Endozoicomonas gorgoniicola: one gene and its partner. The protein of the gene in region 1 binds, or shares a complex with, the protein of each later gene. Links are inferred from orthologs where the notes say so. Each region holds a gene or a part of one and is shown in the gene's direction. Other genes may lie near its edges.

Region 1 (6,452 bases):
CGTGCCGGGCTGGAAGCGGGTTATAAAGCTTATCAAGAGGCTTTACACGATGTTCCTCACCTGATCGCCTATGCAGTAAAAGCCAATGGCAATCTGGCAGTGCTGAACCTTCTTGCCAGCCTGGGCGCAGGCTTTGATATTGTTTCCGTGGGAGAGCTGGAGCGGGTTCTGGCGGCTGGTGGCGACCCCGGCAGAGTGGTGTTTTCGGGGGTAGGGAAACAGCATGACGAGATTCAGCGCGCCCTGGAAGTGGGCGTGTATTGCTTTAATGTTGAGTCTGAAACGGAACTGGATCGCATCCAGCAGTTAGCAGAATCAATGGGTAAACGGGCTGCCATTTCTCTGCGGGTAAACCCTGACGTTGATGCTCAAACCCACCCTTATATTTCTACCGGTCTGCGCGACAATAAGTTTGGCATTGATATCAATCATGCGCTGGTGGTTTATCAGCGAGCTGCTGAGATGCCAAATATTGAAATAGTGGGGGTGGATTGCCATATCGGCTCCCAGCTGACCAGTGGTGAACCTTTTATTGATGCCCTGGACCGGTTACTGCTGTTGGTGGATAGCCTTCAGGCTCACGGCATTGAGCTGAAGCATATTGATATTGGCGGTGGGCTGGGTATTGCCTACAACGATGAAACGCCCCCGACCCCATCAGATTACCTGAGTACGGTTAAAGCCAGACTGCAGGGGCGGAACCTGAAACTGGTGGTTGAACCCGGTCGCTCCATCGCCGGGCAGGCAGGGGTTCTGCTGACTCAGGTGGAGCTGATCAAACGCACCGACCATAAAAACTTTGCCGTGGTTGATGCGGCCATGAATGATTTATTACGTCCGTCTATCTACAGTGCCTGGCATGGCATTGAACCGGTGGTACCTGATGATAGTAAAGAGGCGCTGGTTTGCGATATTGTAGGGCCAATATGTGAAACCGGTGACTTCCTTGGCAGGGAGAGGGTATTGCGAATAGCAGAAGGTGACCTTCTGGCAGTGAAATCGGCAGGGGCTTATGGTTTTGGCATGAGTTCAAACTATAACAGTCGTAACCGTTGTGCCGAAATCATGGTAGACGGTGATCAGGTACATCTGGTCAGACGCCGTGAAACCATTGCAGAGCAGCTGGCACCCGAAAGCGTACTTCCCAGCCTGTGAATGACCGGAAGGACAGAACGAGTTTTTTTATGCTGTTACATTTTACAAAAATGCATGGGCTGGGTAACGACTTTATGGTGGTTGATATGGTTACCCAGTCGGTACGTCTACCTCCGGACAAAATCCGTCGACTGGCAGACCGCCGTTTTGGTGTCGGCTTTGACCAGCTGTTGATTGTAGAACCGCCTACTGATCCGGATATGGACTTTCGCTACCGTATTTTCAATGCCGATGGCAGCGAAGTGGAACAATGTGGCAATGGCGCCCGCTGTTTTGCCAAATTTGTGCGGGATAAAAGGCTGATTGGGCGTGACACGATTCAGGTGCAGACGGCGGGTGGGAATATTGAACTGACACTCCACGCTAACGGTGAAGTCTCGGTGGATATGGGGGTTCCCAGGCTGCAACTTCCCAGCCTGTGAATGACCGGAAGGACAGAACGAGTTTTTTTATGCTGTTACATTTTACAAAAATGCATGGGCTGGGTAACGACTTTATGGTGGTTGATATGGTTACCCAGTCGGTACGTCTACCTCCGGACAAAATCCGTCGACTGGCAGACCGCCGTTTTGGTGTCGGCTTTGACCAGCTGTTGATTGTAGAACCGCCTACTGATCCGGATATGGACTTTCGCTACCGTATTTTCAATGCCGATGGCAGCGAAGTGGAACAATGTGGCAATGGCGCCCGCTGTTTTGCCAAATTTGTGCGGGATAAAAGGCTGATTGGGCGTGACACGATTCAGGTGCAGACGGCGGGTGGGAATATTGAACTGACACTCCACGCTAACGGTGAAGTCTCGGTGGATATGGGGGTTCCCAGGCTGCAGCCCGGAGATATTCCGTTCAAGGCGCATGAACAGCGCTCTACCTACGACCTGCGTATTGATGGAGAGGAGTTTGAAGTCAGTGCCGTCTCTATGGGTAACCCCCATGCCGTGATGCAGGTAGACGATGTAAACCGTGCGCCAGTAGAGCGACTGGGCTCGCTGATGGAAAAACATAACCGCTTTCCAAGGCGCTGTAATGTCGGCTTTATGCAGGTTCTGGATCAGGCCGAGATCAACCTCAGGGTCTTTGAACGGGGTGTTGGTGAAACGCTTGCCTGTGGTACCGGTGCCTGTGCGGCAGTTGTTGCCGGACGGTTGCAGGGGCTTCTGGGTGACGAGGTTCGGGTCAACCTTCCGGGGGGGACATTGAACATTCATTGGTCGGGAGAAGGTCACTCGGTTATCATGACTGGAACGGCCACCCGAGTATTTGAAGGACAGACCCGCTTATGAGCGATTCAGCCACTCCGGAGTCCAGTGCAACCATTCCGGCTCTTTCCCATGAAGAGCCGCCAGCTGAACTGACTTCAGCGGAAGTGGCTGACTACCTGCAGCAGAACCCGGAGTTTTTTATGGGTCAGGATGAACTACTGATGTCGTTGACCCTGCCCCATCAGCGCGGTTCTGCCATCTCCCTTTATGAACGACAACTGGCGCTGCTTCGTGATCGTAACGACGAGCAGAAACAGCGGCTGAAACGTCTTGTCAGTGTGGCTCGCGATAATGACCGGCTGTTTGACAACTCCCGCCGACTGGTACTGGCTTTAATCGAGAGCAACGATCTGGAGCAGGTAACAGAGACACTTCGGGACGGTCTGGAAAACGACTTTGGCGTGGAGTTCCACGCACTGGTTCTGTTCAACAAAAAGCCAGTTAACAGCTCGATTCGTACCGAAAATCCTGACATTGCTAATTCTGTACTGGGCGAATTACTGGTAAACCTGAACGGTGGGCAGAAAGTGGTATGTGGACGGTTGGCGGAGAAAGAGCTGGAGTTCCTGTTTCCGAACGATCATCCGAGTATCGGTTCTGTTGCACTGTCGCCACTGAATTTCCCCGACTCTGTTGGAGTGCTGGCATTGGGCAGCCGGGATGAAAATCACTTCAGGGCGTCTATGGGGAATCTGTTTCTGGGTTATTTAAGCGATGTTCTCTGTCGTGTATTGAGCCGGTTTCTCTGATGCCATCTCAGCGCTGCCCTTTACAGAAAGATATAGATGCCTTTTTAGATTATCTGAAATTTGAGAAAAACAGCTCCCGGCATACGCTGGCAGCTTATTGTCGTGATCTGAAGAAACTCTCGGGCTGGCTGGCTTCGCAAAATATCAGCACATGGTCTGAGCTTTCTGAAAAGCGGCTCAGGCTCTGGCTGGCAGAATTGCATGGTAACGGTTTGCAGAGTAAAAGCCTGCAGCGGTTGCTGTCTTCGGTACGCAGTCTGTTTCGATACCTCAACCGACAGGGAATGGTTGAAGATAATCCTGCCAAACGCCTGTCTGCCCCCAAAGCTTCAAGAAAACTGCCCGTTACGCTCGATACCGACCAGATGGATGCGCTGCTGAATAACCGTGACGACGACCCACTGGTTTTAAGGGATCAGGCCATGCTGGAGCTGTTTTATTCTTCAGGGCTGCGACTGTCTGAACTGGTGGCATTGAACCTTAATAGTTTTGAAGAAGACTTTCAGCGGATAACGGTTTTGGGCAAAGGCAGTAAAGAACGAATACTGCCCGTGGGACGCAAAGCCAGAGAAGCCATCCGGCTATGGCTTTCTGCCAGGGCGATGCTTCCGGTGAAAGACGAACAGGCTTTGTTTCTGTCGAAGCGGGGCGAACGGATCAGCCATCGACAGGTGCAGAACCGGGTCAAACGACAGGCCCGGGAGCAGGGCATGCCGACGTCTGTTCATCCCCACATGCTGAGACACTCTTTTGCCAGCCATCTGCTGGAATCCAGTGGCGACCTGAGAGCAGTTCAGGAATTATTGGGACACAGTGATATTTCCACCACCCAGATTTATACCCATCTGGACTTTCAGCACCTGGCGGATGTGTACGATAAGGCTCACCCAAGGGCGCGGCGTAAAAAAGATAAAGATTGAACCATTGGCGGGGCTGGCTATCCTAACCATTAATGGATTAACGCATAAAAGAGCTGTTCATGGATTTATTTTGCCGTCGTCGTTGATATTCAGCAATGCAGAAATCTCAAATACCTGTGATACTCTTCAGCATCGATAACACTCCAAAGGAGTCTTTCAGATGCCTGCAAATAACGTTTTTCACCTTGGAATTACCCGCGACCAGTTGCAGGGTGCAGAGTTAGCCATTGTTCCCGGTGATCCGGCAAGAGTTGAGCGAATTGCCAGCCAGATGGATAACCCACAGTTTCTCAACAGCGTGCGAGAATACACTTCCTGGCTGGCCGAACTGAATGGTAAACCGGTTGTCGTCTGTTCTACTGGTATTGGCGGGCCATCAACGTCAATTGCCGTAGAAGAACTGGCCCAGCTGGGTATTACAACGTTTCTTCGGGTAGGAACAACAGGGGCGATTCAGGAAGCTATCGAGCCCGGAAGCCTTATTGTCACCAATGCCTCTGTTCGTCTCGATGGTGCCAGCACACACTTTGCGCCGATGGAATTTCCGGCGGTTTCCTCGTTTGAATGTACCGAAGCCCTGGTGTCTGCCGTTCGTTCAGAGTCTGCTGATTACCAGGTGGGAATCACCGCTTCCTCCGATACCTTTTATCCGGGGCAGGAGCGTTACGACACCGTTACCGGGCATGTTATCCGGCGTTTTCGTGGATCCATGGAAGAGTGGCAGGCGCTGGGTGTCCTGAACTATGAAATGGAGTCGGCAACGTTGCTGACCATGTGTGCCGCCTCAGGACTGAAAGCCGGTTGTGTTGCGGCTGTCATTGTTAACCGGACCCGTCAGGAAATTCCTGACGAATCAAAAATTGCAGAGGCAGAAGCCATTGCGGTCAGGGTGGTGGTGAATGCTGCAGCCCTGCTGTTAAACAGAGAGTGACAGGTGTCTTGATGGCTATTAGCTTTTGGCGGTTGGCTGTATGAACAGCCAAAAGCCAAAAGCCCGGCAGGTTACTGAATCAATACCGTGGAAGCAAGGTAATAACCCGTCAGTGTCACCAGAATAATGCCAATAATGTTCAGGGCAAACCCCGCCTTGATCATATCGCCAATCTCCAGCTTACCCGATCCGAAAACAATGGCGTTAGGCGGTGTTGCCACCGGCATCATAAAGGCACAGCTGGCGGCGAGGGCGGCAGGCACTGCCAGGAGAGTAGGGTCTATTCCCAGTGAAACACCCAAAGCTCCCATTAAAGGCAGGAAACCTGCGGCTGTTGCAGTGTTGCTGGTCAACTCGGTCAGGAAAATAATCACGGTAACGACAAAGGCTACAACCAGCAGAATGGGCAGACCACCCACAATACTCATGGCATCGGCAATCCAGTTGGCCAGGCCGGTAGACTTGATCAGGGCTGCCAGGGTTAAGCCGCCACCAAACAGCAACAGCACGCCCCACGGGATTTCACGTGCCTTTTCCCAGGTCAGGACGTAAATGCGTTCGTCCCGGTTGACCGGAACGATAAACAGACTGATAGCCGCTGCAACAGCAATCCCGGTATCTGACAGCCCCGGAATATAGCCTTTCAGTAGTGGACGGAAGATCCATGCCAGGGCAGTCAGGGCAAAAATAATGCCGATGGTTTTTTCACCACGAGTCATAGCTCCCAGGTCATCCAGTTGTTCTTTAAGCACTTTGCGTGCATCCGGACTTTCAATGTCGTCCATCCTGAAGCTGACTTTGGTCAGCCATAGCCAGGTGGCTACAAGCATCAGGAATGAGATGGGAAGCCCTACCATCATCCACTGGGCAAAACCAATATCTATGTTGTAAGTTTCACTCAGAAAAGCCGCCAGCAACGCATTCGGCGGAGTACCGATCAGAGTCGCAAGACCGCCAATGCTGGCACTGTAGGCAATGGCCAGCAGCAGCATTTTAGCGAAACGCGCTCTGCCTTCTTCAGAGCCGCTCATCATTGCAGCCACCGACAGGCCGATCGGTAGCATCATGGCGCTGGTGGCAGTATTGGACACCCACATACTCAGGAAGGCGGTTGCCACCATAAAGCCTGCCACCTGTCGGCTTGGCTTCACCCCTGTGGCGAGCATGATATTCAGTGCAATGCGTTTGTGCAGATTCCAGCGTTCCATCGCCACACCCAGCATAAAACCACCGAAGAACAGATAGATGGTCGGGTTGGCAAAGGGGGCGGTCACTTCCCGAATGCTGGCAACGCCCAGCAGTGGAACCACGGCAATTGGTGTCAGGGCTGTCACCGGTATCGGCACCACTTCCGATACCCACCAGACAGCCATTAAGGTGGCGACCCCTACCATATACCATGCATCCTGGGTCATTCCCTGGGGCGGTGGTGTGAT
Region 2 (5,734 bases), 110 kb from region 1 along the record:
GATAACACAAGATCAACGATTATACTGTTACCATCACGTTGACAAATCCTTACAGAGTTGCGCAACAATATAAAGACAGATTTGGGATTTCTGACTCTTATCTCTCTTGCAAAGCTTTTAAGGTGTCGGATAATCGTATCGGTAGGTGTTGAATCTAGAAAACTCAGGATGATTTGAAATCTGGCTACCATGCCTCTGTTGAGATCCAGACCCTCGTGGTCATGGTCGGATCGGAAATAACCCTGTTGGCTTCCCCTTTCCAATCCTTCTTCTATCGCCAGTATCTTTGCTTCTGCCTGCTCTTCTGTCAGCTCTTCTGTCAGCTCTTCTGTCAGCTCTTCTGCCTGCTTTTCTGTCAGAGCAGCATCCTCATTATTTTCCTCCCAAACTGGCTCAACCTGATCATTTATTACCGTTGTTGCAGACGTACCCTCTCCAAAATTTTCTGGCGGGATTAGTTCATTCATTCCATCTGTTGCCGTTGTTACTGACGTACCCTCTCCAAAATTTTCTGGCGGGACGAGTTCATTCATTCCATCTGTTGCCGTTGTTGCAGACGTACCCACTCCATCATTTTCTGACGAAATTATTAGTTCATTCATACCCCCTGTTGTAGCCACTGAACCGAAACCGGCGCTAAGAGCGACCCTGAGTGATGATAGAGTGGCGTCCATATCGGAGGCATCATTGATGCGAATAATTAATTTGTGTATTGTTCCATCACTATCAAAGTACATACCTCGTATTGAATACCCTTTAATGGTGTCCAGTACCTTCATAGAATCAAGGTGAGCCTTAATTCTGTTTATCAGGTCATTGGGGTTTTTAGAGAATTCTTCTTTTGATAATCGAATCTGGATTATTCCATATTCTTTAACATTGTGATTTTCCGTATGTTGGGTGTTCAGATGTTCGTTGTTGTTTAAAAAGCTAATGCTGCGTAGTTCTTCGGATATGACTCTTGATCTTGCCCGCTCCGCAGTCGATGACTCCCTACCAAGCCAGACAGTATTTCGTCTAACCTGGATTTGAATCCATTGGTCGTAATTCAACGCCTCATCGACACTAACTTCTCTTACGGTAGATGAGCGAAGCTCTAGTAGTGGAATGTTTATGCTACGGAAATTATGATCATAAAAAATAAATCTTTTACCCGTTTCCCCATCTGTATATTCATAATAATGTCGAACATTGTCTTTTTTAAATCCTTTCGCTTGCCCGGCTCCTGAATAAATACCAATGAATACCAGACTAAAAACGACCAAACAAAATGACATGTAACGACCAATAGGCGTTTTCATCAGCGTGTACCATAAAATGATTTCAGATAAAAAATAGGCATAAGTTTTTTTTTGTCCACTTTAAATTTTAAGTACTCAATGACATCCGCCCGTCTCGAAAACGAACCAGTGTCGTTTAGTCTGTCTTCTGCAGCCATTCTTAGGGTAGACATTGACAGTCGATGATAATGTACTGTGGTTATGAATCTTGATGAATTTAATAAATTAATTTTTGTCTGAAGAAAAGTTGTAGCTGCCCAGAATTTGCAGTGGCGAAAATATAAAATACTTTATATGAAAATATGGCAGGCATAATACCCGCCAGTGCCTAAACTGTTGTCTCGATTCTTATATCACCGGAACCAGGGCATGAAAAGAATACCCGAACCTTTTCGTATAAAAATGGTGGAGCCGATCCGGATGGCCACCAGAGTTGAGCGGGAACAGGCTTTACGGGCAGCGGGCTACAATCCTTTTCTGTTAAAGAGCGATGATGTTTACATTGATCTTCTGACAGATTCTGGTACAGGTGCCATGAGCGACCAGCAGTGGTCTGCCTTAATGGTTGGGGATGAGGCTTATGCGGGCAGTAAAAGCTTTATTCGACTCCAGCAGGTGGCTCAGGATATCTTTGGTTACGAATATGTTCTGCCGACCCACCAGGGGCGGGGGGCAGAACAGATTTTATTTCCTGAACTGGTTGCCCGGACCGGCCACAGCCAACCCGTTTTTATCTCTAATTACCACTTTGATACCACGGCAGCCCATGTGGAACTGGCCGGCGGTCAGGCAATCAACCTGGTTAAGGCCGAAGCGTTTGATACCGGTTATGCCGACCTGTGGAAAGGTGACCTTGACCTTAACCGCCTTCAGGAAAGCATTGCCACAACGGAAGTTGGGCAAATTGCCGGCATTATTATCACGATTACCTGTAACAGTGTTGGCGGGCAACCGGTTTCAATGGGCAATATACGTGCCGTCAGTGAAATCGCCAGACAGCATAATATTCCGGTGATACTCGATTGTGCGCGCTTCTGTGAAAACGCCTGGTTTATCAAACAGCGTGATCCGGATTATGCCGCAATATCACTGCCGGACATTATTCGGGAAATGTTCAGCTACGGCGACATGCTGACGCTCTCGGCCAAAAAAGATCCGGTGGTGAACAGCGGTGGTTTGTGTTGTATCCGGGACGATGAAGACCTTTACCGCAATGTATCAGTTCGCTGTGTGCCGATGGAGGGGTTTATTACCTACGGCGGTATGACCGGGCGGGATATGGAAGCTCTGGCGACCGGGCTCCGGGAAGGAATGAACGAAGGTTTTCTCAGCTATCGCATCGGGCAGGTAGCGTATCTGGGAGAATGTCTGCATCAGGCGGGGATTCCTATTCAGTCCCCGACGGGGGGGCATGCTGTGTTCATCGACGCTAAAAGGATGCTGCCGCATATTCCGTCTGAGCAATTTCCGGCACTGGCATTGTCCAATGAACTGTATCTGGAGTCGGGTGTCAGAGGTGTTGAAATCGGTTCACTGTTGCTTGGGCGTGACCCTAAAACCGGTGAGCAGAAACCTTCGCCTATGGAATTGATGCGGCTGACGATTCCCAGAAGGGTCTATACCAACGACCACATGGATTATGTGGCTGAGGCATTACAGGCTGTTAATGAGCGGGCTGAGAGCATTAAAGGCGTTCAGATGATTTATGAGCCGCCGGTACTCAGGCATTTTACAGCCCGCTTCAAGTGGGTTAGCGAAGGTTAAGCACTGGCCAGTCGTTTTCCCGCGCTGCTTTTTCCAGCTCCGGATCTGGATTAACAGCAAACGGGAAATCTACCTTTTGCAACAGCGGCAGATCATTTTTAGAGTCACTGTAGAAATAGCTGCCTTCCATACTGAACTCAGGGTTTTTGGTCAGCCATTCCTGCAGACGTAACACCTTGCCATCCTGGAAGGTTGGGATACCAGTTACTTTGCCAGTGTAACGGTTATCCTTAATCTCCAGCTCGATAGCCAGCAGCGTATCGACACCAAACTCATTGGCGACAGGTTCAGCTATAAACTGGTTGGTGGCAGTGATGATCATCAGATGATCGCCCTGGTCCCGATGCCTTTGCAGCAACGCCCGGGCTTTTTCGAGCATAACCGGACGAATGTGTTCGTGCATAAACAGTTCGTGATATTGCTTCAGTTCACCCATGGTGAAATGAGTCAGTGGTTCAAGGGCAAAATCCAGATACTGGTCAATATTCAGGCTGGCTTGCATGTACTGCTCATAAAAATAATCATTTCCCTTTCGGAAAGTTTCCACGTCTACCAGTTGTTGTTCGCACATGAACTCAATCCAAAGACGATCGCTGTCATCAGCGATCAGAGTATTATCCAGATCAAAAATTGCGAGAGCCACAAGACCTCCTGTTAGTCTCCACGGTTGATGAAATTTTTATAACTGCAGGCCATGAAATAGTTAAGGACGCAGTTCAGACCGGAACAGTCTAAGGCATCAATATGACAAAAACAGGACTAAGGTCAGCTTTTAACAGGAATTTTTGCAGGTTTGTGAATACAGATAACCTGTGAGTAAGGACTAACCTGTCTGTTTTCAGAGGCAGATCAATATTAGTCTAACTAAATTGGCATCTTCGTTGCTGTGTTTACGCCGTTTGTGAAACAATGCGTTATAAGAAACATTTTAGGTAGCCGCAGGCGTGATTGATTCAGATGGATTCAGACCAAACGTCGGTATTATCCTCGCAAATCAACACGGTCAGGTCCTTTGGGCGCGGCGTATAAGACAGGACGCATGGCAATTCCCCCAGGGGGGAATTAATGATGGAGAATCTCCGGAAGAGGCCATGTACCGGGAGCTCTATGAAGAGATAGGCCTTCAGCCGGAAGACGTGGAAATTCTGGCTTGTACCCGGGGATGGTTGCGTTATCGATTGCCTCGACGTCTTGTACGCAAAGAGCAGTACCCACTCTGTATTGGACAGAAACAGAAGTGGTTCCTGCTGAAGTTGCTCACAAGCGATGACCGTGTCAGCGTGGATCATACACCGTCCCCCGAGTTCGACGGATGGCGTTGGGTCAGTTATTGGTACCCTCTTGGGCAGGTTGTGTCATTCAAGCGGGAAGTGTATCGACGAGCCTTGCGGGAGCTGGCTCCAAGGATTGGGCGTCTGCAGGGTGGTGGTAGTTAACAAACCCTGACACACTCTGATGTTGATGCTGTCCGGTAATGGCTCGACCTGAGGCAGGTGCTACTGAATAGACGTCACTGATTTTAATACAGGCGTCACCGATTAAGGAATTTCAGGCGGAGGTTAAGAGCAGACGACTATGTTGAACACCCTGCGCACAATTGTTCAGGAAGTCAGTGCTGCCTCTGACCTCAGGGCCGCGTTGCAGATTATTGTGCAGCGTGTTCGGGACACCATGAAGACAGACGTCTGTTCTGTTTACCTGTTCGACCAGGAACAGAGTGAATATACCCTGAGTGCTACGGAAGGGCTGAACCCTTCTGCTGTAGGGGTGGTGAAAATGACCCAGTCCGAAGGACTGGTCGGGCAGGTTGGGCTTCGGGAAGAGCCGATCAACCTTGAAGACGCTGCTGCACATCCCAGATTTCTCTACATCAAAGAAACCGGCGAGGAACGTTACCATTCGTTTCTCGGGGTGCCTATTATCCATCATCGCCAGATTCTTGGTGTTATGGTGGTTCAGCAAAAAGAACGCCGTCGTTTTGATGAACACGAAGAAGCGTTTCTGGTCACCATGTCTGCCCAGCTGGCAGGGGTGATAGCCCACGCCGAAGCCACAGGTTCTCTTCTCGTTACACCGAACAACCCCAGAAAAACTGCCCGATTTCAAGGGACTGCCGGCGCCTCAGGTGTTGCCATTGGTGAAGCGGTTGTAGCCGCGCCTCCGGCAGACCTGGGGGCTGTGCCTGATCGTCAGCATGACGACCTTGACGCAGAACTGGCTTTACTGGATCGGGCGCTGGAAGCCGTGCGTGCGGAAATGAAAGCAACGGCAGCAAAACTCTCAGAACTGCTTCCAGTGGAAGAACAGGCTCTGTTTGATGTTTATCTCAGTATGCTGGATGACAATGCGTTAGGGCTTGAAATCCGTAACCAGATCATGGCAGGCAGCTGGGCTCCCGCTGCCTTGCGGTATGTCATTGATGAGCATGTCCGTAATTTTGAAAAGATGGAAGATGCTTACCTGCGGGAACGGGCAGCCGATGTCAAAGACCTTGGTCGACGGGTGCTGTCCTACCTGCAAAAAGAAGACAAAAACAACATCATTTACCCAGACAATACCGTTCTGGTCAGTGAAGAGTTAACGCCGGTCATGCTGGCCGACGTTCCCCATGAACAGTTGTCAGGTCTGGTGTCAGTGAAGGGATCGGGCAACTCCCATGCCGCCATTCTTGCCAGAGCGCTGGGTATCCC

What was found. The genes of interacting proteins can lie anywhere in the genome.
Region 2: the proteins of dapF (region 1) and NX722_RS24015 are in contact, whole or in part, in a solved structure (PDB 5YGU), measured with the Escherichia coli proteins. The link is inferred for Endozoicomonas gorgoniicola from one-to-one orthologs.

What each region holds. Positions count from the first base shown.
Region 1 is NZ_JAPFCC010000001.1:5,453,342-5,459,793, forward strand. Bases 766-3,521 are described here. They hold dapF (diaminopimelate epimerase), read left to right. Parts: upstream 766-1,606; coding sequence 1,607-2,437; downstream 2,438-3,521. Other genes in these bases: lysA (diaminopimelate decarboxylase), read left to right, coding at 766-1,155; NX722_RS24515 (DUF484 family protein), read left to right, coding at 2,434-3,165; xerC (tyrosine recombinase XerC), read left to right, coding at 3,165-3,521. Also shown: more of lysA, read left to right, coding at 1-765; more of xerC, read left to right, coding at 3,522-4,085; udp (uridine phosphorylase), read left to right, coding at 4,246-5,016; NX722_RS24530 (SLC13 family permease), read right to left, coding at 5,088-6,452. UniProt on the Escherichia coli protein: Involved in the succinylase branch of the L-lysine biosynthesis and in the biosynthesis of the pentapeptide incorporated in the peptidoglycan moiety. Catalyzes the stereoinversion of LL-2,6-diaminopimelate (L,L-DAP) to meso-diaminopimelate (meso-DAP).
Region 2 is NZ_JAPFCC010000001.1:5,343,822-5,349,555, forward strand. Bases 2,754-5,734 are described here. They hold NX722_RS24015 (RNA pyrophosphohydrolase), read left to right. Parts: upstream 2,754-3,988; coding sequence 3,989-4,480; downstream 4,481-5,734. Other genes in these bases: NX722_RS24005 (tryptophanase), read left to right, coding at 2,754-3,044; NX722_RS24010 (histidinol-phosphatase), read right to left, coding at 3,031-3,687; ptsP (phosphoenolpyruvate--protein phosphotransferase), read left to right, coding at 4,620-5,734. In the rest of the region: NX722_RS24000 (hypothetical protein), read right to left, coding at 1-1,301; more of NX722_RS24005, read left to right, coding at 1,650-2,753. UniProt on the Escherichia coli protein: Master regulator of 5'-end-dependent mRNA decay.